One region of the Streptomyces sp. NPDC001153 genome, then DNA from elsewhere that is predicted to be linked to it. Evidence: riboswitches for the same ligand, from Rfam matches in the RefSeq annotation. Region 1 holds a riboswitch; the other holds the start of a gene.

Evidence for each region. Region 1 has a riboswitch for magnesium ahead of ACWDEN_RS31140 (magnesium transporter MgtE N-terminal domain-containing protein). Riboswitches for the same ligand answer to the same signal wherever they lie in the genome.
Region 2: another riboswitch for magnesium. It lies ahead of ACWDEN_RS30325 (magnesium transporter MgtE N-terminal domain-containing protein); the one in region 1 lies ahead of ACWDEN_RS31140 (magnesium transporter MgtE N-terminal domain-containing protein).

The regions. Positions count from the first base shown of each region.
Region 1 covers NZ_JBSFJZ010000031.1:89,557-100,133, forward strand. The annotation lists partial or broken gene ACWDEN_RS31115 (magnesium and cobalt transport protein CorA) at 1-188, opposite strand, end outside; gene ACWDEN_RS31120 (hypothetical protein) at 261-707, opposite strand; gene ACWDEN_RS31125 (MgtC/SapB family protein) at 793-1,539, opposite strand; gene ACWDEN_RS31130 (NRAMP family divalent metal transporter) at 1,574-3,214, opposite strand; M-box (ykoK) riboswitch at 3,525-3,707, opposite strand; gene ACWDEN_RS31135 (hypothetical protein) at 3,933-4,205, shown strand; M-box (ykoK) riboswitch at 4,315-4,487, shown strand; gene ACWDEN_RS31140 (magnesium transporter MgtE N-terminal domain-containing protein) at 4,831-6,177, shown strand; gene ACWDEN_RS31145 (NRAMP family divalent metal transporter) at 6,174-7,466, shown strand; partial or broken gene ACWDEN_RS31150 (replication initiation protein) at 7,898-8,029, opposite strand; gene ACWDEN_RS31155 (sodium:solute symporter family transporter) at 8,244-8,783, opposite strand; gene ACWDEN_RS31160 (fasciclin domain-containing protein) at 8,991-9,569, shown strand; gene ACWDEN_RS31165 (transposase domain-containing protein) at 9,762-10,280, shown strand; partial or broken gene ACWDEN_RS31170 (aminoglycoside adenylyltransferase domain-containing protein) at 10,548-10,577, opposite strand, start outside.
Region 2 covers NZ_JBSFJZ010000030.1:56,346-66,922, forward strand. The annotation lists gene ACWDEN_RS30275 (CGNR zinc finger domain-containing protein) at 1-168, opposite strand, end outside; gene ACWDEN_RS30280 (MBL fold metallo-hydrolase) at 250-1,029, shown strand; gene ACWDEN_RS30285 (LysR family transcriptional regulator) at 1,078-1,977, opposite strand; gene ACWDEN_RS30290 (EamA family transporter) at 2,056-3,093, shown strand; gene ACWDEN_RS30295 (NAD(P)-dependent oxidoreductase) at 3,002-3,634, shown strand; gene ACWDEN_RS30300 (SPFH domain-containing protein) at 3,691-4,872, opposite strand; gene ACWDEN_RS30305 (hypothetical protein) at 4,884-5,135, opposite strand; gene ACWDEN_RS30310 (multicopper oxidase domain-containing protein) at 5,231-5,557, opposite strand; gene ACWDEN_RS30315 (hypothetical protein) at 5,461-6,096, opposite strand; gene ACWDEN_RS30320 (potassium transporter Kup) at 6,140-8,110, shown strand; M-box (ykoK) riboswitch at 8,244-8,423, shown strand; gene ACWDEN_RS30325 (magnesium transporter MgtE N-terminal domain-containing protein) at 8,762-10,108, shown strand; gene ACWDEN_RS30330 (NRAMP family divalent metal transporter) at 10,105-10,577, shown strand, end outside.

The sequences.
Region 1 (10,577 bases):
TGCTTGCTTACCTGCTGGACGGCCTCCTCGACGGTGTCGGTGCCGGGCTGCCGGGCGCCGTCGCGGTAGACGACGCAGTTGACCATCGCCGAGCCGAGCGGGGAGCGGGCCGGGTGGCTGAGGTCCACGCGGCCGCGGCTCCGCCGCGTCAGGCGGGCGACTTTGCGCAGGTTGCCGACCATCGACATGCGGGACTCTCCTTCGCCGGGTCCGGACGGTGTGCCAGGAGGCGGTGAACGGTCAGGAGGGAACGGCGGTGGTCAGTGCCGCTGGCGGGCGGCGTCAGTCAGCAGATGGATCACCTCGGGGGGCAGGTCGAGGTGGTGTGCGATCCACGCCGAGTCATGACCGTGGGTGGCGAGGAGCCACGCCGTGTACAGGCTGTTCAGGCTCGGGGCGTCCGGGCCGAGCAGGAAGGGCCGGACGGTCTCCATCGGGAAGCACTCCAGGGACCGGGCGGTGAACAACCCGTCCCCCAGGTCCTGCGGCACGACCCTGTGAGGGCGTTGCTCGGCCTGCCGGTGGTGGTGCCACATGGCCGCGACCAGGATGAACGCCGCGGTCGCGGCACCCATCAGCGCACCGCCGACCACCGGCTTGTCGCGCGTGGGGGCGGTGTTGACCGCGACCGTCTCCAGTACGACGAGCGTGAGCACGCCGAGGAACGCCGCGCCCTCCCCGGTGCGGGGGTGGGGTACCGTCCGCATGACGCACACCTCCCTGTCTTCCTCTTCATCGTGTCGTGCGAAGCGGACTGCTGTCCTGGGGCTGTCAGGCCCTTTGCTCGGGGTGTCAGGCAAGCACCCGCTGCCCTGACCGGGGCGCCCGTTCGTCGTCGTCCTCGTCGTCCAGGTGCCAGTGCAGGTCGTGCACCCCGGGCTCCAGTGAGAGACGGGAGATGACCTGCTCCAGCGCGGCAGCCACGTCGCCGCTGACGGTGACGGCGGCGCGGACGCTGGTGGTGTCCTCGCCCTCGCGGCGGGCCCGCAGACCGGTCGCGGTCAGCCCGGAGGCGGTCAGGGCCTGGGCGAGCAGGGCCCGGGTATGGGTCTCGGACCCGCGCTCGCAGCGCAGGTGCACGCTGGCCCGTACCTGGGCGTCCGGGTCGCTGCCGGCGGCCGGGGCCCGGTCCAGCAGGCGTCCGGCCGGGCGCAGCAGCACGTGGATGCCGAGCACGGTCAGGGTGCCGAGTGCGGCCAGGGCGAGCCGTCCGGAGGCGGCCAGGACGCCGACCGCCGCCGAGCACCACAGGGTGGCAGCCGTGTTCAGTCCGCGCACGCCGGCGCCGTCGCGCAGGATCACCCCGCCGCCCAGGAAGCCGATCCCGGACACGACGTAGGAGGCCACCCGCGTCGGGCTGCCGGTGTCGCCCACCGCCACGCTGTACAGCACGAACAGCGTGGCGCCGGTGGCGACCAGGGCGTTGGTACGCAGGCCCGCCATACGTGCCCGCCACTGCCGCTCGACGCCGATGAGCGCGCCGCAGGCCGCACCGGTGGCGAGCCGGATCAGGAAGTCCATTGTGGTCAGGGCGTGCATGGCACACCTCCTTCAAGGTGAGGCGGTTGGTGACTCACTGGCTGACCACGACCTGCACGATCTTGATGACCACGAGGATCACGGAGACCAGCAGGTAGGTGCGCAGCGCGCCCATGCCGATCTTCTTGCCGCTGGACATCACGGCCGGGGTGAGGCTCCCCAGCGGCGGCATCCGCCAGGCGTCCCGGCCGGTGCGGTCGATCGGGTCCTCCTTGGTGGCCGTACGCCGCCGAGTGAAGGCGTACGCCGCGGCGAGCACCCCGGCGCCCCCGCAGGCGGCCATGATGTCGACGATCGCGTCCGCGCTGATGTCCGGGAACAGGACCGACGCGGTCAGGATCACCGACAGCATGACCAGCACCCCCACCACCGCCGCGGTGAAGGCGTTGGTCCTCGGGCCGTTCACCCACGGCCCCAGAACCTGCTTGTCGTTGCACAGCAGCAGAAGGAACACGCTCGCGGACGGCAGCAGCACGCCGGCCAGGGTCTGCACGCCCTCGGTCAGCAGGCCCAGCGGCGAGCCCGGGATCAGCACGATGGTGGCCGCGGCGGCAACGAGCCCGGCGTAGACGGCATAGAAACCCTTCGCGCCGCCCACCCCCCGGTGCAGGGAGTGCTTCATGCCCAGTACGTCACCGATCGCGTACGCGGTCGACAGCGACACCGCGAACGCGCCGATGATCGAGGCGTCCAGCAGCGCGATCGCGAACAGCACCCCGGCCAGCTTGCCCGCCTTGGCTTCAAGGCCGTGCGCGACCCCGGCGGTGTCGGTGAACTGGCCGAAGCCGTGCGTCCCCGAGAACGCGGCGGCTGTGAAGCCCATCATCGCGGCAGCACCGATGACCACGATCACGATGCCGATCCACAGGTCGACCTTTTCGTAGCGCATGAACCGCGGGGTGATCCGCTTGTCGATCACGTACGACTGCTGGAAGAACAGCTGCCAGGGGGCGACCGTGGTGCCGACGATGCCGATGATCAGCAGCATCACCGTGGACAGCTGCCCGGAGCCGCCCGGCAGGTTCGGGGTGACGAAGTCGGCGGCCATCCGTGAGGCGTGCGGGTGGACCATGAAGTAGATAGGCACCAGCAGCAGCGAGGCCGCGCACAGCGTCATCGCCACCCGCTCGAAGCGGCGGAAGGATCCGGTGAACGCCGACGCGATGATGATCACGGCGGCCAGCAGCACCGCCGCCGCCTTGGGCAGGCCCAGGTAGCCGGCGGACAGCGTGATCCCGATGAACTCGGTCACCAGGGTGAGCGCGTTGAGCAGGAACAGGTCGATGACGCTGAACGCGCCCCAGAACTTCCCGAACCGCTCCAGGATCAGCCGGGCGTGGCCGACACCGGTGACCGCGCCGAGGCGGAGCACCATCTCCTGGTTGATGTACAGCACGGGCACCAGCAGGAGCAGGGTCCACAGCAGGTGGGTGCCGTAGTTCTGGCCGGCTTGGCCGTAGGTGGCGAAGGCGCCGGCGTCGTTGTCGCCGACCATCACGATCAGGCCGGGGCCGACGATCGCCAGCAGCGTCTTCAGCTTCGCCGACAGACCCCGGCGCTCGCCGTGGTCGTCCAGGCGGATGGTGCCCAGCGCGCCGTGGATGTCGCCGATGTGCGCGTCGTCGAGTACCGCCGCGCGGGGTGCGGCGACCGTGGTCACGATGGTGTCGGTCATGGTGGTGCCTCCCCGGTCCCCCGGTCCGGGGGAGGTCGGGGGCACGCAGCAGCCATCACCCCCTGCACGCCGAATGCGCGCAGGACAGCATCACCACCGGGCACAGCCGTGCCCGTGGACATGGCGCGACGGAGGTGCCGCGCAGGGGAGGTGGTGGTTACCGCGTGCCGGAAGAATGCGAGGACAAGCGGGTGCGGGGCCTACTTCGGCCCGGACTACTGCATTCCATGTCTCTCGCCTCCTTCCGGCCGGAGACGCCCGTGAACGGCGTCGTCATCGACTCGGCAAGGAGCGGCCGGCCCAAGCGGGCGGCACACCCCAACTCGTCAGAGCTTTGGCACTCCACGGCGTAATCCCAACCGTTGAACCGGGCGGGAAGCCACTTGGCCTCACCCCTTAGGCCGGGGAGAGGTGTCCTGAACCTGGGCGTCTCTCGACGTCGTGGGGTCAGTGGCCTGTGTCCGTGAAGACGCCTCACCGAACGAGGTGCCTCTTCAAACCTCCACAAGGCTACGCCCGCGCCCAGGGTGCCGCTCACCCGATTTACGGAGCCTTGACGGCACACTGACCGCATTCTCACGAAGCGCCGATGCCCCAGCGAGGATGCCTGCTTCAGCGAGTATGCGTGCTTCCTTCGCCGGTCAGGGCCGCCCGAGCGCGATCTACAGTGACACTTGGACGACACGTGCCTCGTCGGGGAAAGGGAGACTACGGCGGCATGAGCGACCTCGACATCCGGTACGCGCGCCGCGCTGTGCGCCATGCCGCCCGGCAGCTGGCCGAGGACGCCCCGAAACTGACCGCGGGCTCCGCGGACGCGTTTCGTGCCGGGCTCGCCACCCGCACCGCCGACCTGCGCAGAGCCGCGCTCTCCGCCTGGATCACGGGCATACCCGAGGACATCATCGCCGCGGACGGGCGCCTGCCCGTGGCCGTCGTACATGGTTGGGTGGCGGCCAGGTTCTCGCCAGGACACTCCGGTGACGGGTGACCGTGGCGGACAACGCCGGTGACGGCCTGTCTTCGACAGCCCTCGGTCAAGGACCGGTCATGGATTAGGGAGGCGGGCGGGTGCGGGCGTAGTCTTTATGCGGTTTGAACAGACACCTCGTTCGGTGAGGCGTCTTCACGGACACAGGCCACTGACCCGACGACGTCGAGAGACGCCCAGGTTCAGGACAGGTCTCCCCGGCCTAAGGGGTGACCCCAAGTGGCTTCCCCGCACGGGGATCACGCCGTGGAGTGCCAAAGCTCTGACGAGTTGGGGTGTGCCGGCACCGAGCGTGCCCGGCTGCCCCTTGCCGCAGGACCGCGACACCTCATGCGCGGCCGTGACCGGGAGGAGGCGACATGGACAGTAGTCCGGGCCATAGTCGGCCCCTCTTCGTGTTGTCCGCGCCGTCCTTCCGCGGCCCGCGGTAGCTCGTTCTTCCCTGACCCATCCGGCTCGTACCCGGTGGTCCGACTGCGCACCGGCTTGTTCCAGGCGTGCCTGCGTATGTCCTGGCGTACCTGTCACCGGCCGGTACGGGGAGGAAGAGCACCGCCGAGGGCCGCCCGCTGCCCCGTCGTGACGGGGCAAGGAGGTGTTCACCTTGGCTGCCCACACTCTGCTCATGTCCACCAAGGCTCGGTTCCGCAACCGCCGGGTCCACCTCGAACGCCGTGCCACCGCCACCAAAGCCGTCCGCACCTCCCTCGTCTCGCTGGCCGGCCTGATCGGCGGACCGGTCACCAACCAGGCGGGCGAGGAGGTCGGCCGCGTCGTCGACGTGGTCGCCCGGCTGTACGGCACGGAGCCGTACCCCCCGGTCACCGGGCTGATCCTGCGCATCGGCCGCCGGCAGACCTTCGTGGCCGCGGACGCGATCGGCAAGGTGCAGGCAGGTCACGTACAGCTGCGCACCGCCCGCGTCGACCTGCGCGACTTCTCCCGCCGCCCCGGCGAGGTGCTGCTGGCCAAGGACATCCTTGACCACCAGCTCGTCGACGTGGACGGCGTCCAGGTCACCCGGGCCGCCGACCTGTATCTCGCGCCCCTGGTCGGCCAGATCGTGCTGGTCGGCGTGGACGTCTCCCTGCCGACTCTGCTGCGCCGGCTCGGCCCGCGCCGCCGGCAGGCCCGGCCGACCCCGGAGCGGGTCCTGGACTGGCAGGCCGTCGCACCCTTCGCCGAACAGGCCACCGAGGGCCCGCCGGAGGTCCGGCTGCGCGCCTCCCGGGCCGCCCTGCAGCGGCTGCGCCCGGCCGACCTCGCCGACATCCTCGAAGACCTCGGCCGCAACGAACGCCAGCAGCTGCTGGGCTGGCTGGAACCGGAGCAGGCCGCCGACGCGCTGGAGGAGATGGAACCGCACGAGCTGGAGAACCTGCTGCGCGAGGCCCAGCCGGAGCACGCCGCCCGCCTCGTCGACGAGATGGAGCCCGACGAGGCCACCGATGCCCTGCGCGACCTCACCCGCGAGGAGCGCGAGGCCCTGCTGTCCCGCATGCCGAGCGGCGAGGCCGCGGAGCTGCGACGGCTGCTGACCCACCGCGAGGGCACCTCCGGCGGCGCCATGACCACACTGCTGATCACCTCCCGCCCGGACGAGACCGTCGCCAAAGTGCGGGCACAGCTGGCCGAACAGGCCGAGCACCGCACCGAGATCGACGCGATCGCCGTCGTGGACGACAACGGCCGGCTGCTGTGCGACCTCCCCCTGTTCGACCTGGCCGTCGCCGAGGACACCACCCCGATGGCCGACCTGGTGACCTGGCGATCCCAGTTCGGCCCGCCAGCCACCGTCCGCCCCGACACCCCCCTCGGCGAGGCCGCCGACCAGCTGGTCGACTCCCGCGCCACCTCACTTCTGGTGGTCGACGACACCGACCGGCCCCTCGGCCGGATCCTCGCCGACGACCTGCTCGACTACCTGCTGCCCGAGCGCGGGCGTCTGCACTTCCGGAGGTTCCTGCAGTGACCAGCGACCTGGACACCACAACGGCCACCTCCCCCGCCGCCCTCGCCACGCGGCGGCGGGGCCTGGGCCGTCTCGCGATGATCGCTGCCATCGCCGGTCCCGGTCTGGTCGCCGCGAACGCCGGCAACGACGCCGCAGGCATCGCCACCTACGCCTCCGCCGGGTCTCAATACACCTACGGCACGCTGTTCTTCATGGTGCTGGTCACCATCGCCCTGGTCATGGTCCAGGAGATGGCCGTCCGCCTCGGCGCGCACACCGGCAAGGGTCTCGGGGCGCTGATCCGCGAGCAGTTCAGCCTCCGCCTGACCGCACTTGCGGTGTTCTGTCTCCTGCTGGCCAACACGGGCCTGGTCGTCAGCGAGTTCGCGGGCATCGGTGCCGCCTTCGAACTGCTCGGCGTACCAAAGTGGGCGGTCATCCCGCCGACCGCGATCCTGCTCTGGTCGCTGGTCCTGTTCGGCTCCTACCGGTGGGCAGAACGCATCTTCCTCATCATGTCGCTGGCGTTCTTCGCCTACCCCATCGCGATGATCCTGGGCCACCCCCAATGGGGCGAGGTCGGCAAGCACCTCGTCGTCCCGCACATCGAGCCCAACAAGAGCTTCATCCTCCTCGCGGTCGCCCTGATCGGCACGACCGTCAGCCCGTACATGCAGTTCTACGCCGCCGCAGGCGTCGTCGACCGGGGCGCCAAACCCGAGGACTACCGGCTCATCAAGCTGGACGCCGTGATCGGTGCGGTGTTCGCCTGCATCATCAGCCTGACGATCATCATCGCCACCGCCGCCGCGATAGGCGGCACCGGCCCGCTGGACTCAGCGGCCCAGGCTGCACAAGCCCTCGAACCGGTCGCCGGCCAGAACGCCGAACTCCTCTTCGCCGTGGGCCTGATCGGTGCCTCCGCGCTCGCCGGTGCCGTCGTCCCGCTCTCCGCCAGCTACGCCGTCGGCGAGGCCGCCGGAGTGGAACGCTCCGTCTCCCGCAGCTTCCGCGACGCACCGCTCTTCCTGGGCCTGTTCACCGCCCAGATCGTGCTCGGCGCGGTCGTCGCCATGACCCCGGTGAACGTCATCCAGCTGCTCATCGGCACCCAGGTCCTCCAGGGCCTGATCAGCCCCATCGTGCTGGTCTACCTTCTGGTCCTGACCAACCGCCGCTCGGTGCTCGGCGCGGCGGCCAACGGCCCCCGCTACCGGATCGGCGCCACCGTCGTGGTCATCGGCGTCGCGGGCATGTCCACCATCCTGCTCGTCCAGACCATCCTCGGCTGGTTCGGCCTCGGCTGACCCCCGACGCGGGCTTCGTGCGTACGCGATGCGTGAACGGACTGTCCGGCACAGGGTGTCATGCGCGAGATCGAGTACGCAGCCGCTTCGCTGCTGACCAGGGGAAATAGCATCGCCCAGCAGCGTCGAGCACTCCCCAGCAAGGATTCGATCCCACTCCTAAAGCGGGTGTCGCAGGTTCGAATCCTGCCGGGGGCACAGAGAGAAGGGCCAGCTCAGGAGGGATTTCCTCCCAGGCTGGGCCTTCGGCGTTCCAGGGGTCGTGCCACACGCGTGCGACTATGGGCCGGCACGTTCGTCTCGGACGAGGCTGAGGCCGCTCCCCCGCCGCCCCAAAACACGGCGCCGGGCCGGTCGGCGATGGCCCGGTCCCGTTCGCTGGTCATGTGCTGATAGATCAGCGCGGCCCGTCAGCTGCTGTGGCCCAACCGGGACCAGGCGGTTCGAATGAGGCGGCGGGCGTGGTCGCTGATGTCGAACTGGGCGAGTTCGGTGGCGAACTTGAGGGAGCGGTCGAGTGCTCCCGTCGCGATCTCGGCGCGTTTGGTGGCGCGCCGAAGCAACTCCAATCCAAAACCACTCCGCCGACCTGGCACGCCCGACCCGGCGGCATTACTGGGCATGGTCATCCGGGCTGCATGCTGGTCTGCTAGGGGCAGGCGGTTGAGCTGGTCGTTGCAGGGCGGGCGGGTACCGGGGTCTGCCAGAAGAGGGTGTGGACGACGACGGGCAGTACCGAGGAGGCCGCGACAGCGAGTGCGAGGGAGGACAGGAAGTTCACGTTGTAGCCCTGCGAAAGGACAGCGAGGACGATGCTGAGGACGCCGACGCCGACACCCCGGACCAGCGAGCCGACCGGACCTCGCTGACTTCCCTGAGCCGGCCGCGGCGTGCTGTGTGCACGTGGACGTCGTGGGCCAACGCAGCGGCCGTCGAGAGCGTGGCACCGGCGACCACCCCGAGGACGGCGACGAACACCGCGCACGCCACAGCCGTGAACAGCGCGCTCCCCGCAGCGCTCGAGGTGCCCCCTTCCAGTCCGCCGGCCAGCAGCAGCGACATCTGTCCCTTCGGGTCGACCGCGGTGATGGTGCGGTCGCCGACCACCGCGGCCGCGCCCAGCCCGGCGATCGCCACGAGCAGGCAGAAGACGCTGATCACCGTGATGACGTACCGGGTGGCACGGCGAGCGGCCGCGCCGTCGGCACCGGAGTTGATCTGCATGATCATGTGCGGCATCACGGCAAGGCCCAGCACGACGGTGAGCTGCGGATGCAGGCGACCGGGACGGTGGCGCGGATGAGCGGTCCACAGCACGGCGGCGCAGGTCCAGCAGGGCGGGGTTCTCCGCGTCCGGGCTTCGGGATGCGGTCACCGGCACGGGCTGGATACGCTCGCTGAGTGGCCGGGTGACGATGGCCCAAGGCCGTGGCGCAGCAGCCGCCCCACCCGGCCCAGCGGAAACGAAGACGTCCGCATTCCAAACCTCTGCAGTGTTCACGCCTCCGTGGGAGGAAGGTTGCGATGAGGTTCACCAGCATGCGTACGGCAAAGGCCACCGCGGCAGCTCTGGTCGCCATCCCTCTCGCGCTGGGAGGTCTGGCGTCGCAGAGTCACGCACAGGATGCGTCTCCCAGCCCGTCGGGAACGTTCGGTCCCGGCTGTTCGGCGCTCTCCCAGAAGGCCACCACGGCCAAGGACAAGGTCGTAGAGGCTGCGGCCGCATATCCACAGCTCAGTCACCTGGTCTCAGCCGCGGTCAGAGCAAAGCTGAGCGGCACCCTCGACGGGAGTCCCCAGGTCACCATCTTCGCTCCCAACGACAAGGCCTTCCAGAAGGTGACCGTGTCGCAGCTTGCCTCGCTCCTCAGCAATCAGGGGCAGCTGAAGAAGGTGCTGACCTACCACGTCGTCGACAAGCAGATCACCCCGAACGAACTCTCCAACGGCTCCTTCACGACGATGGAAGGCAGCAAACTGACCACGTCGGGCTCAGGCACCCACTTCAAGGTCAACGGCAAGGCGAACATCGTCTGCGGCAACATCGCGGCCGCGAACGCCACCATCTACGTCATTGACACAGTTCTCCAGCCCCCGTCCTGACTCACGGCTCTCGTTCACGGCGCGGGGCGACCCGTTGCGGACTCGGGAACGGGAGTTCCCTCCCGCAGCTTCCCGCCCGTGGCGGTGATCTCTTCGTGCCAGCTCACGTATCGGTCGTCGAGGGCGACGGCCTGCTTCCGGCAACGTGATCGGGAGCCACCTTGTATGACGGTGTGACATGCCGTCTTTGGCGTGCTGGTTGAGCTGTTTGCCCGGATCACCCTGTGCGAGTTAATCAGGGTCGTGTCAGGGGGGACGCTGCTGTGTGGTGCCCCGGGGGTGGTTCGGGTGTCTACGGATGTCGGTGAGTTATCGGGGTTAGGGCTGCTGACCCGGGTGTATCCGCCGGGGTTGGTGGATCGTGTGGTGGCCGCCTGTGGTCGTGCGGAGCGCCGTAGGCGTCTGCTGCCGGCCCGGCTGGTGGTGTATTTCGTGCTGGGGCTGGCGCTGTTCTCTCCGGCTCCGTATCTGGAAGTGATGCGGCACCTGGTGGAGGGTCTGCGAGGTCAGGGGCTGCTGGGCGGCTGGCATGTGCCGGCGAAGTCCTCGTTGTTTCGAGCCCGGCAGCGGCTGGGCCGTGAACCATTTCTTTCGTGTGCTGTTCGCCGCGACGGCCAAGCCGATGGCCACCGAGGCGGCTCCCGGCGCTTTCTGGCGCGGGTTGCGGCTGCTGGCGGTGGACGGGACCCGCTGGGACGTCGCGGACACTGAAGCCAACGCGGCCGCCTTCGGACGTCCGGGCAGCGGCCGCGGGTCAGGCAGGAGCGCGTTTCCGCAGGTTGGATGGCTGCATTGGTGGAGGTGGGCAGCCATGCGGTACTGGACGCAGAACTCGCCGGCTGCCGCACCAAGGAAGTAACCCTGGTCGGCCGCCTGCCGCGTTCACTCGGCCCGGGCCAACTCGAGTGCCGGCCACCCATTGCTGGCTCCTGAGCTTGACCACGGCCAGGGGCGTGAAGTAGCTCGCGCAGTCGGCGGCTAGGGATTGATCCCCAAGCCTGCCTCGAC
Region 2 (10,577 bases), on a different contig from region 1:
GCGCTGTGCCCGCGCGGGCGTGTCGATCAGGTCGACCCGCTGTCCGCCGGGCAGGACGATCGCGCTGTTGGCGAGGTCGAGGGCGAGATGCTCGGCGGCGCCGGGCGCGGGCGGCGGGACCGGGCCGGCGCTTTCTTCGGCGGGGGTCGGGGAACTCATGCTTCTCATGGTACGGCTTGCCGCCATCCGTGAGAGAGGTATAGCGTGTCTCACGGATGACGCTCCTACTATCCGTGAGGTGAGAGTTCCATGGCTGCTGCTGTCCGTGCCGGTGATTCCGGCGAGCAGATTCCGGTCCGCGTCCTCGGCGGCCCCACCGTCCTCATCGAGTACGGCGGACTCCGCCTCCTCACCGACCCCACCTTCGACGACCCCGGCGACTACCCGTCGCCCAGCGGCCGCACCCTCACCAAGACCGCGCCGCCCCGCACGAGCGCCGCCGAACTCGGCCCGGTGGACGTCGTCCTGCTCTCGCACGACCAGCACGCCGACAACCTCGACCACTCCGGCCGCGCCCTGCTCGCCGCCACCCCGCGCACCCTCACCACCCCCGCCGCGGCCGCCCGGCTCGGCGGCACCACCGAGCCGCTCACCCCCTGGCAGTCCGTCGAGCTGGCCCGCCCCGACGGCGGCACGGTCACCGTGACCGCCGCCCCGGCCCTGCACGGTCCCAAGGGCTCCGAGCCGCTCGTCGGCGAGGTCACCGGCTTCCTGCTGACCTCCGCCGACCTGCCCAGCGTCTACGTCAGCGGCGACAACGCCTCCCTGGACCTGGTCCAGGAGATCGCCGACCGCCACGCCCCCGTCGACACCGCCGTCCTCTTCGCGGGCGCGCCCAGGATGCCCGTCCTCGACGACGCCCTCCTCGTCCTCGACGGCCAGGGGACGGCCGCCGCCGCCCGGCTGCTCGCCGCCCGCCGGGTGGTCCCGGCCCACTGCGACAGCTGGGCCCACTTCACCGAGACCCGCGAGGACGTGGTGAAGGCGTTCGAGGAGGCAGGCCTGGCGGACCGGCTCCAGCTGGACTGAACCGGAAGAGGCCCTCGACGAGGGGGGGCTGTGCGGCGCCGGAGCCCGTCAGGTCCGTGCGGGCGGCTGTCGGACGCCGAGGACCTCGAGCATCGCCCGGGTCGCCGGGCTGGGGTTGAACCGGCTCCAGGCCAGATACTCCAGGCGTCGCGGTCCGTCGAGCACCGGAACCAGGGCCAGCCGGGAGTCGTCGTCGGCGAGCGGTCGGATGAACGCCGACGGCAGCAGAGCGATGCCGAGCCCGCGCCCGATCAGCCGGGTGATCAGCTCCACGACCCCCGCCTCGTACGCGACGTCACGGGACAGACCCGCGGCGGCGAAGGCCCGGTCGGACTGGGCGCGGGCGGGCGTCCCGGCCACGAAGTCCACGAAGGTCTCGCCCGCGATCTCCGCCAGCGTGACCCGCGGGGCGCCCGCCAGCCGGTGCCCGGCCGGCACCACCAGGACATGCCGGTCGTGATCGAGCACGACGGTCTCCACCCCGGCCGGCCGCTCACCCTCCGGCAGGCCCAGGAAGGCGATGTCCAGCTCCCCGGCGCGGATCGCCGCCGCCATCTCGTCACTGCGGCCGGACCGCAGGACGACCCGGACCTCCGGATGCCGGGCGCGGTAGCGCTGCAGCAGCTCGGGCACGTCGACGGCGGCCGCGGTCACGATCACGCCGACCGCCAGCCGCCCGCGCACCACCCCGGTCGCGGCCGCCGCGTCGGCGACCGCGCGGTCGGCGGCGGCCAGGCACTCGCGCGCGCCCACCAGGAACGCCGCGCCGGCGCCGGTCAGTTCGACCCGGCGGCTGGACCGGGCGAACAGCCGCACCCCCACCTCCCGCTCCAGCGCGGCGATCCGATGGCTCAGCGCCGACTGCACCACCTGACACCGTTCCGCGGCACGGGTGAAGTTGAGGGTGTCGGCGACGGCGACGACGTAGCGCAGCTGCTGAAGATCCACGGATCAATCGTGCTCGTTCATGGCTGTGATGACAACCATGCTTTGGAATCATGGACGTCTTCCGCCAAGACTTCCCCCATGCATCCCCCGCATTCCACGCACCGGTACCGGGCCCGGGCGGCGACCGTCCTGCTCACCGGGCTCGCTCCCGCGTCCTGGGGCACCACCTACGTGGTCACCACGCGGCTGCTCCCGCCCGGGCATCCACTCTTCGCGGGCCTGATGCGGGCCCTGCCCGCCGGACTGCTCGCGCTGGCGGTCACCCGGGTGCTGCCGCGCGGGCAGTGGTGGTGGAGGACCGCGGTCCTCGGCGTCCTGAACATCGGCCCCATGCCCCTGCTGTTCGTGGCCGCCGAACGCCTGCCCGGCGGTGTGGCCGCCACCCTCGGCGCCGCCCAGCCGCTGCTGGTGGCCGGGCTCGGCCTCGCGCTGCTCCACGACCGGCCCACGGCCTGGCGGCTGACCTGGGGCGTGCTCGGCGTGCTCGGAGTCGGGCTCGTCGTGCTCGGACCACAGGCCCGGCTGGACGCCGTCGGCGTGCTCGCCGGTCTCGGCCATACGGCGATGATGGCCGCCGGTGTCGTCCTCACCAAGCGCTGGGGCCGGCCGGCGGGCGTCGGCCCGCTCACCCTGGCCGGCTGGCAACTGACCGTCGGCGGGCTGCTGTTGCTGCCGCTCACCCTGGCGGTCGAAGGGGTGCCGCAGGGGATCGACGCGGGTGCCGCCGGCGGCTATCTGTGGCTCGGCAGCATGGGCGGGCTGATCTCGTACACGCTGTGGTTCCGCGGGATCGGCAGTCTGCCGGTCGCCGCGTCCGCGCCGCTGGTGCTGCTGTCCCCGCTGGTCGCGACCGTCATCGGCAGCACGCTGGGCGAGTCGCTGAGCCCGCCGCAGACCCTGGGCTTCGCCCTGGCGCTGACCGCGCTGGTGGCCGCGCAACTCGGTCCCACGGGACCCCGGACGAAGGAGGACAAGCCCGATGAGGACAGGTGCGATGACGATCGCCGTGCTCGGAGCCACCGGGATGGTCGGCACCCGGGTGGTCACCGAGGCGAGGACGCGCGGACACCGGGTGCCGGCGCTGTCCCGGAAGCCGCCGCCGAGCGACGACCCTGAGGTGACGCCGGTCGCGGTGGACGTGGCCGACCGGTGCGCCGTGCAGGAGGCGCTGACCGGCGCCGACGCCGTCGTACTGACCGTACGGACGTTCCCGGCCGACCAGGACTTCCTGGTCGGCGCCACGCGCACGGTGCTGGACGCCGCCGCCCGGCTCGGGATCCGCGTCCTGGTGGTGGGCGGCGCCGGCGCCCTGCGCAGCCCCGGCGACCGGGAGCTGCTGGTCGCCGACAACCCCGCGTACGTGCCGGAGGAACACCGCGCCGTGGCGATCGCCGGCGTCGCCCAGCTGCGCGCCTGCCGGGCCCGCACCGACGCCGACTGGGTCTACCTCAGCCCGCCGGCCGTATTGGAACCCGGCGAACGCACCGGCCGCTACCGGCGCGGCACCGACACCCTGCTGACGGATGCCGGTGGCCGGTCCCGGATCAGCGCCGAGGACCTGGCGGTCGCGGTGCTGGACGAGCTGGAGTGTCCCGGGCGGGACCGCCACATCACGGTCGTGGAGCGGCGCCCCGAAGGCGCGCGGGGCTGTGTTTGACATGCGGCCACCGCCGCCTGGCCGGACGGCCCCTCCCGGCCGAACCGGCGGAGCGCCTAGTCCATGTCCACGGGGCCGTCGTCCGACTTGCGCTCCTTGCTGCCCGAGTGCAGCTGGAGCAGGCCCCTGCTGTCGCCGTCCCCCTTGTTGTCCTTGTCCTGGCCGCCCAGGTTCTGCCGGACCGAGTCGAGGATCGTCAGACCCTGGGACACCAGGCCGGCGGCGATCTCGCCGAGGCCGTCCGCGCCGTTCAGGACGTTGACGTTGGCGCCGGACAGGCCGCCGGCGGCCTCCTTCACGATCTGCGGGAGCTGGTCGATGAGCATCCGGTCGAGCGCGACCCGGTCGTAGGAGGCGGCGGCCTCCGCCTGGATCTTCATGCGCTGGGCCTCGGCGGCGGCGAGGATCCTGACCCGCTCGGCCTCGGCCTCGGCGGGCTTGACGACCTCGGCGACCAGCTGCTGCTGGCGCAACCTGGCCTGGCGCTCGGCGAGTTCCGTCTGGGCGGCGAGCACCTCCTGCTGGGCGTGGGCCTGCGCCAGCGGTCCGGCCTGCGCGGCCTGCGCCTGGGCGCGGTCCACCTCGGCGGAGTACTCGGCCTTGACGATGGCGGTCTGCCGGGCGTACTCGGCCTGCTTACGGGCGGCCGCCTGCTCCGCCTCGACCGCGGCCTGCGTGGCCTGGGCCTGGGCGATCTGGGCCTGCCGCTGGATCGCGGCCTTGTGCGGGGCGGACATCGCGTCGATGTAGCCGGTGTTGCCGTCGTCGATGGACTGGATCTGCAGCGAGTCGACGATCAGGCCGATCTTCGCCATCTCCACCTTGGAGGTGTCCAGGACCTCGGCGGCGAGCTTCTGCCGCTCGGTGACGATCTCCTCGACCGTCATCGAGCCGATGATCGCCCGCAGGTGGCCGGCGAAGATCCGGCCGGTGAGCACCGACATCTGCTCCTGGTCGGAGAGGAAGCGCTGACCGGCGTTGATGATGCTCTCGTGGTCGTTGCCGACCTTGAAGGCGATGACCGCGCGGACGTGCAACGAGATGCCCTGCTTGGTCACACAGGTCTCGGTGACCTCGGCCTCGCACATGGAGAGGGTGAGGAACCGGACCTTGCGAAAGACCGGGAGCACGAACTTTCCGTGGCCCGTCACCACTCGGAACGGCGCGCCCCCCAGTCCCCGCCTTCCGCCCGAGATCAACATCGCCTCGTCGGGAGCGGGAACGCGGTATCCGAACATGCTTGTACTCCTCAGCCTGCGCCGGCGGCCTCGCCGCCGAGCGCGTCCAATGGATCCACCCACTCGATGACGCCGACCTCGCGGCATCCCCGTGATTCGATCACGAGGACCGTAGCGCCCGCGGGCAGGGGATCCTCGGACCAGGCCAGGAACGTTTCGGAACCGCCTCTGACCCGCACCAGGACCTCCCCGGGACCCGCGGATCCCCGCGTCCCGATGAGTACCTTGCCCATACAGCCCACCACGGCCTCGTCCTGCGGCATCACCGGCCGTCCTCCTCGTCCTGACCCGAGAATTCCGACGATAGACCGACCGGGGCCGGTTCCCAACGGGTGGGAGGGCACCGGGCTCCGCGGGATCAGGAGCAGCGCAGCAGGACCATGAACCCGTAGTCCATGTGGAGCTGCTGATGGCAGTGGAACAGGGACAGTCCGGGCTGGTCGGCGGTGAAGTCGAGGTCGAGGGTCTGGTAACCGCCGAGCATGACGACGTCCTTGCGCAGGCCACGGGTGGGCGTTCCGGCGATGTGCGTGATCTCGAAGGTGTGCCGGTGCAGGTGGAGCCGCATCCGGTACCGCTTGCCGCGCTTCACGTCCAGCACCGGCCTGTCGCTGTCCAGGGAGAACGGGACGCCGTTGAGGGGCCAGATGTTGAATCCCCGCTCGGCGGCGTTGCGCTTCTCCACCAGCAGGTCGATGGTGCGGTCGGGCCGCCGCGGGGCGGAGCCGGGACGGGCGAAGGCGCGGTAGGCCCAGGTGAACGCGGGCGGCGCGATCCACCGGGGGAACCGCCGCGGCCGGCGTACTCCACCGCGGTGCCCATGCCGGCGTTGCGGTCGTCGTCCGACAGGTCGCCCAGCACCCACACACCCGGGTGGTTCATCTCCACCAGGGCCGAGACGCGTTCGGCGGTGCCGATCCACAGCACCGGAACACTGGCCCGGCGGGGTACGGGGTTGCCGTCGAGGCCCACCACGGTGAAGGTGTGGCCGGGCAGGGCGAGGCTGCGGATCTCGGTGGCGCTGGCGTTGAGGACGTGGAACGGCACGCGCTGTCCGGTCCTGACCCTGATCGGCCGGCCGTGACCCAGTTTGCGGCCGTTGACGCTGAAGGCGCGGTAGCCGACTTCGTCCCCCCGCAGACCGACCGTGCGAAACGCCGTTCGAGAGGGAACGGCGCCCCCTCCCGGGGGTTGCGCCCTGGGGTGGGTATCGTCCGCCCCGATGCCCTGGCCTGCAGTTCAGCGGCCCGCACGGAGGAGGAGCACCATGGCCGGACGCCGGCAGGGAACCGCGTCGGACGACGGAGCCGTACCGCAGGCGCCGGAGCCCCTGGGGACGAGCGGCCACGACTCGGTGCGCCTCGCGCTGGTGATCGGTGCCCTCGGCGTGGTCTTCGGCGACATCGGCACCAGCCCGATCTACACCCTCCAGACCGTGTTCAACCCGCGCGACCCGCACCCCGTCCCGGTCAGCACCGAGAACGTGTACGGGGTGGTGTCCCTGGTGTTCTGGTCGGTGGTGATCATCGTCCTGGTCACCTATGTGCTGCTGGCGATGCGCGCCGACAACGAGGGCGAGGGCGGCATCATGGCACTGATCACCCTGCTGCGGCGGTGGGGCTCGCGGCAGGGCGGACGCGCCGCGGTCGTCCTGGCCGCGCTGGGCATCTTCGGCGCGTCGCTGTTCTTCGGCGACAGCATGATCACCCCGGCGATCTCGGTGCTGTCCGCGGTCGAGGGGCTCAAGGTCGTCCAGCCGTCGCTGGGCGGCGCGGTCGTACCCATCACCGCCGTGATCATCGTCGTGCTGTTCGTGGTGCAGCGCCGGGGAACCGCGGCGGTGGGCCGGGTGTTCGGGCCGGTCATGATCGTCTGGTTCGCGGCCATCGGCGCGTGCGGCATCGCCGGCATCGCCGACCACCCGGGCATCCTCCGGGCACTGTCACCGACGTACGCCCTGGGCTTTCTGTTCGGTCATTTCGGCACCGCCTTCTTCGCCCTGGCCGCCGTCGTGCTCGCGGTCACCGGCGCCGAGGCGCTGTACGCCGACATGGGGCACTTCGGCCGCCGTTCGATCACCCGGGCCTGGCTGTTCCTCGTCTTCCCCGCCTGCATCCTGAGCTACTTCGGCCAGGGCGCCCTGATCCTCGCCGATCCGCACAACATCAGCAGCCCCTTCTTCCTGCTCGTGCCCGCCTGGGGACAGTGGCCGATGGTCGTGCTCGCCACGGCGGCCACCGTCATCGCCTCCCAGGCGGTGATCACCGGCGCGTACTCGGTCACCTCCCAGGCCGCCCAGCTCGGCTACCTGCCGAGGCTGCGGATCGCGCACACCTCGGAATCCACCATCGGCCAGATCTACGTCCCCTGGATCAACTGGCTGCTCATGGTCTCGGTCCTCACCCTGGTCTTCGCCTTCCGCAGCTCCACGGCGCTCGCCTTCGCGTTCGGCATGGCGGTCACCGGCACCATCACCATCACCACCCTGCTGTTCTTCTACGTCGCCCGCGCGAAGTGGCGTACGCCCCTGTGGCTGGTCGTCGCCGGCGCGACCGTGCTGCTCTTTGTGGACCTGCTGTTCGTGGCGGCCAACCTGACCAAGCTCGTCCACGGCGCGTGGCTGCCGCTGCTGATCGGCCTGACCGTGTTCACCGTCATGACGACCTGGCAGCGCGGCCGCGAACTCGTCACCGCCGAGCGGGCACGGCTGGAGGGCCCGCTGCCCGAGTTCATCGACGACCTCCGCTCGGGGAAGGTGCCGACGCGCCGGATCCCCGGTACGGCCGTCTTCCTCAACCGGGGCAAGCAGACGGCACCGTTGGCCATGCGGGCCAACGTCGAGCACAACCACGTGCGCCACGACCAGGTCGTGATCCTCTCCCTGGCGACCGAACCCGTGCCCCGCGTCCCGGCCGACCAGCGGGTCGTCGTGGACGACCTCGGCTACGCCGACGACGGGATCATCCACGTCACCGCCCGGTTCGGCTACATGGAGACGCCGGACGTGCCCGGCACCCTCGCCCTGCTCGACCCGTCCCGGACCGAAGGGCCGCTCAACCTCGACCAGGCGTCCTACTTCCTGTCGAAGATCGAGCTGCGGCGCGGAACGGCCCCGACGATGGCCGCCTGGCGCAAGCGCCTGTTCGTCGCCACCTCCTACATCACGGCCGATGCCGCCGAGTACTTCGGCCTGCCCCGCGACCGCACCGTCATCATGGGCTCCCACATCGAGGTATAGGCACGCCGAACACCGAACAGACGCCGCCCGCACGGCGGATGCGGAACGTCTTCGTTCCCCACGGTCCGGGTCAAGGGCCGGTCATGGGTTCGGAAGGCGGGCCGGGGCGGGCGTATCCTTTTCGCGGATTCAGCAGACACCTCGTTCGGTGAGGCGTCTTCACGGACACAGGCCACTGATCCCACCCGTCGAGAGACGCTCCGGATCAGGACAGGTCTCCCCGGCCCAAGGGGTGACCCCAAGTGGCTTCTCCCGCCAAGTCGCGGGGGATCACGCCGTGGAGTGCCAAAGCTCTGACGAGTTGGGGTGCGCCGGGCCGAGCCGGCTCCGGCTGCCCCTTGCCGCAGGACCGCGACACTTCGTGCGCGGCCGTGACCGGGAGGAGGCGACATGGACAGTAGTCCGGGCCATAGTCGGCCCCTCTTCGTGTTGTCCGCGCCGTCCTTCCGTGGCCCGGAGCAGCCCCCTCTTCCCTGACCGTCGCCCAGCTCACCGGCCTGGCAGGCCGCGTGGCCGGCGTGCGCCTGCCGTGCCATGCCCTGCGGTGACCGGTGCCGCCCGCTCGGGGAAGAAGTGTGCTGCCGTGGGCCGCCCGTAGCCCCGCCACGCCGGGGCAAGGGGGTGTTCATCTTGGCTGCCCACACTCTGCTCATGTCCACCTCGGCCCGTCTGCGTGACCGCCGGGTCACCCTGGAGCGCCGCGCCACCGCGTCCAAGGCGGTGCGCACCTCGCTGGTCTCCCTGGCCGGGCTGATCGGCGGCCCGGTCTCCAACCAGTCGGGCGAGGAGGTCGGCCGCGTCGTCGACGTCGTCGCCCGGCTCTACGGCGCGGACTCGTACCCGCCGGTCACCGGGCTGATCCTGCGCATCGGCCGACGCCGCACCTTCCTGCCCGCCGACGCCGTCGGCAAGGTGCACGCCGGGCACGTACGGCTGCGCACCGCCCGGGTCGACCTGCGGGACTTCGTCCGCCGGCCCGGCGAGGTCCTGCTGGCCAAGGACGTCCTGGACCACCAACTGGTCGACGTCGACGGCGTGCAGGTGACCCGGGCCGCCGACCTGTACCTGGCGCCTCTGGTGGACCAGGTGGTGCTGGTCGGGGTGGACGTCTCCCTGCCCACGCTGCTGCGCCGGCTCGGTCCGCGCCGCTGGCAGGCCCGCCCGACCCCGGAGCGGGTCCTGGACTGGCAGGCCGTCGCACCCTTCGCCGAACAGGCCACCGAGGGCCCGCCGGAGGTCCGGCTGCGCGCCTCCCGGGCGGCGCTGCACCGGCTGCGCCCGGCCGACCTCGCCGACATCCTCGAGGACCTCGGCCGTGCCGAACGCCAGCAGCTGCTGGGCTGGCTGGAACCGGAGCAGGCCGCCGACGCGCTGGAGGAGATGGAACCGCACGAGCTGGAGAACCTGCTGCGCGAGGCCCAGCCGGAGCACGCCGCCCGCCTCGTCGACGAGATGGAGCCCGACGAGGCCACGGACGCTCTGCGCGACCTCACCCGTGAGGAGCGCGAGGCCCTGCTGGCACGGATGCCGAAGGACGAGGCGGCGGAACTGCGCCGGCTGCTGACCCACCGGGAGGGCACGGCGGGCGGTGCCATGACCACGCTGCTGATCACCGCCCGGCAGGACGAGACCGTCGCCGAGGTACGCGGACGGCTGGCCGAGCAGCACGAGCACCGCACCGAGATCGACGCGGTCACCGTCGTGGACGGCACGGACCGGCTGCTGTGCGACATCCCGCTCTTCGACGTCGCGGTGGCCGAGGACACGACCCCGATCGCCGACCTGGTCGCCTGGCGGGCCCAGTTCGGCCCCCCGGAGACCGTGCAGGCCGACACCTCCGTGGCGGAGGCCGCCGACCACCTGGTGGCGGCCCGCGCCTCCTCACTCCTGGTGGTCGACGACAGCGACCGCCCGATCGGCCGGATCCTGGCCGACGACCTGCTCGACGCGATGCTGCCCGAACGCGGGCGCCTGCACTTCAGGAGGTTCCTGCAGTGACCCGTGACCTCGACACCGCCACCGCGGCCCCGCAGACCCCCGCGCGCCGCACCGGCTGGCGGCGCATCACCGTGATCGCGGCGGTCGCGGGCCCGGGCCTGGTCGCCGCGAACGCCGGCAACGACGCCGCCGGTATCGCCACCTATGCCTCCGCAGGCTCCCAATTCACCTACGGCACCCTCTTCTTCATGGTCCTGGTCACCATCGCCCTGGTGATGGTGCAGGAGATGGCCGTCCGCCTCGGCGCCCACACCGGCAAGGGCCTGGGCGCCCTGATCCGCGAGCAGTTCAGCCTGCGCCTGACCGCACTGGCCGTCTTCTGCCTGCTGCTGGCCAACACGGGCCTGGTCGTGTCGGAGTTCGCCGGCATCGGCGCGGCCTTCGAACTCCTCGGCGTACCGAAGTGGGCGGTCATCCCGCCGGCCGCGGTCCTGCTGTGGGCGCTGGTGCTGTTCGGCTCCTACCACTG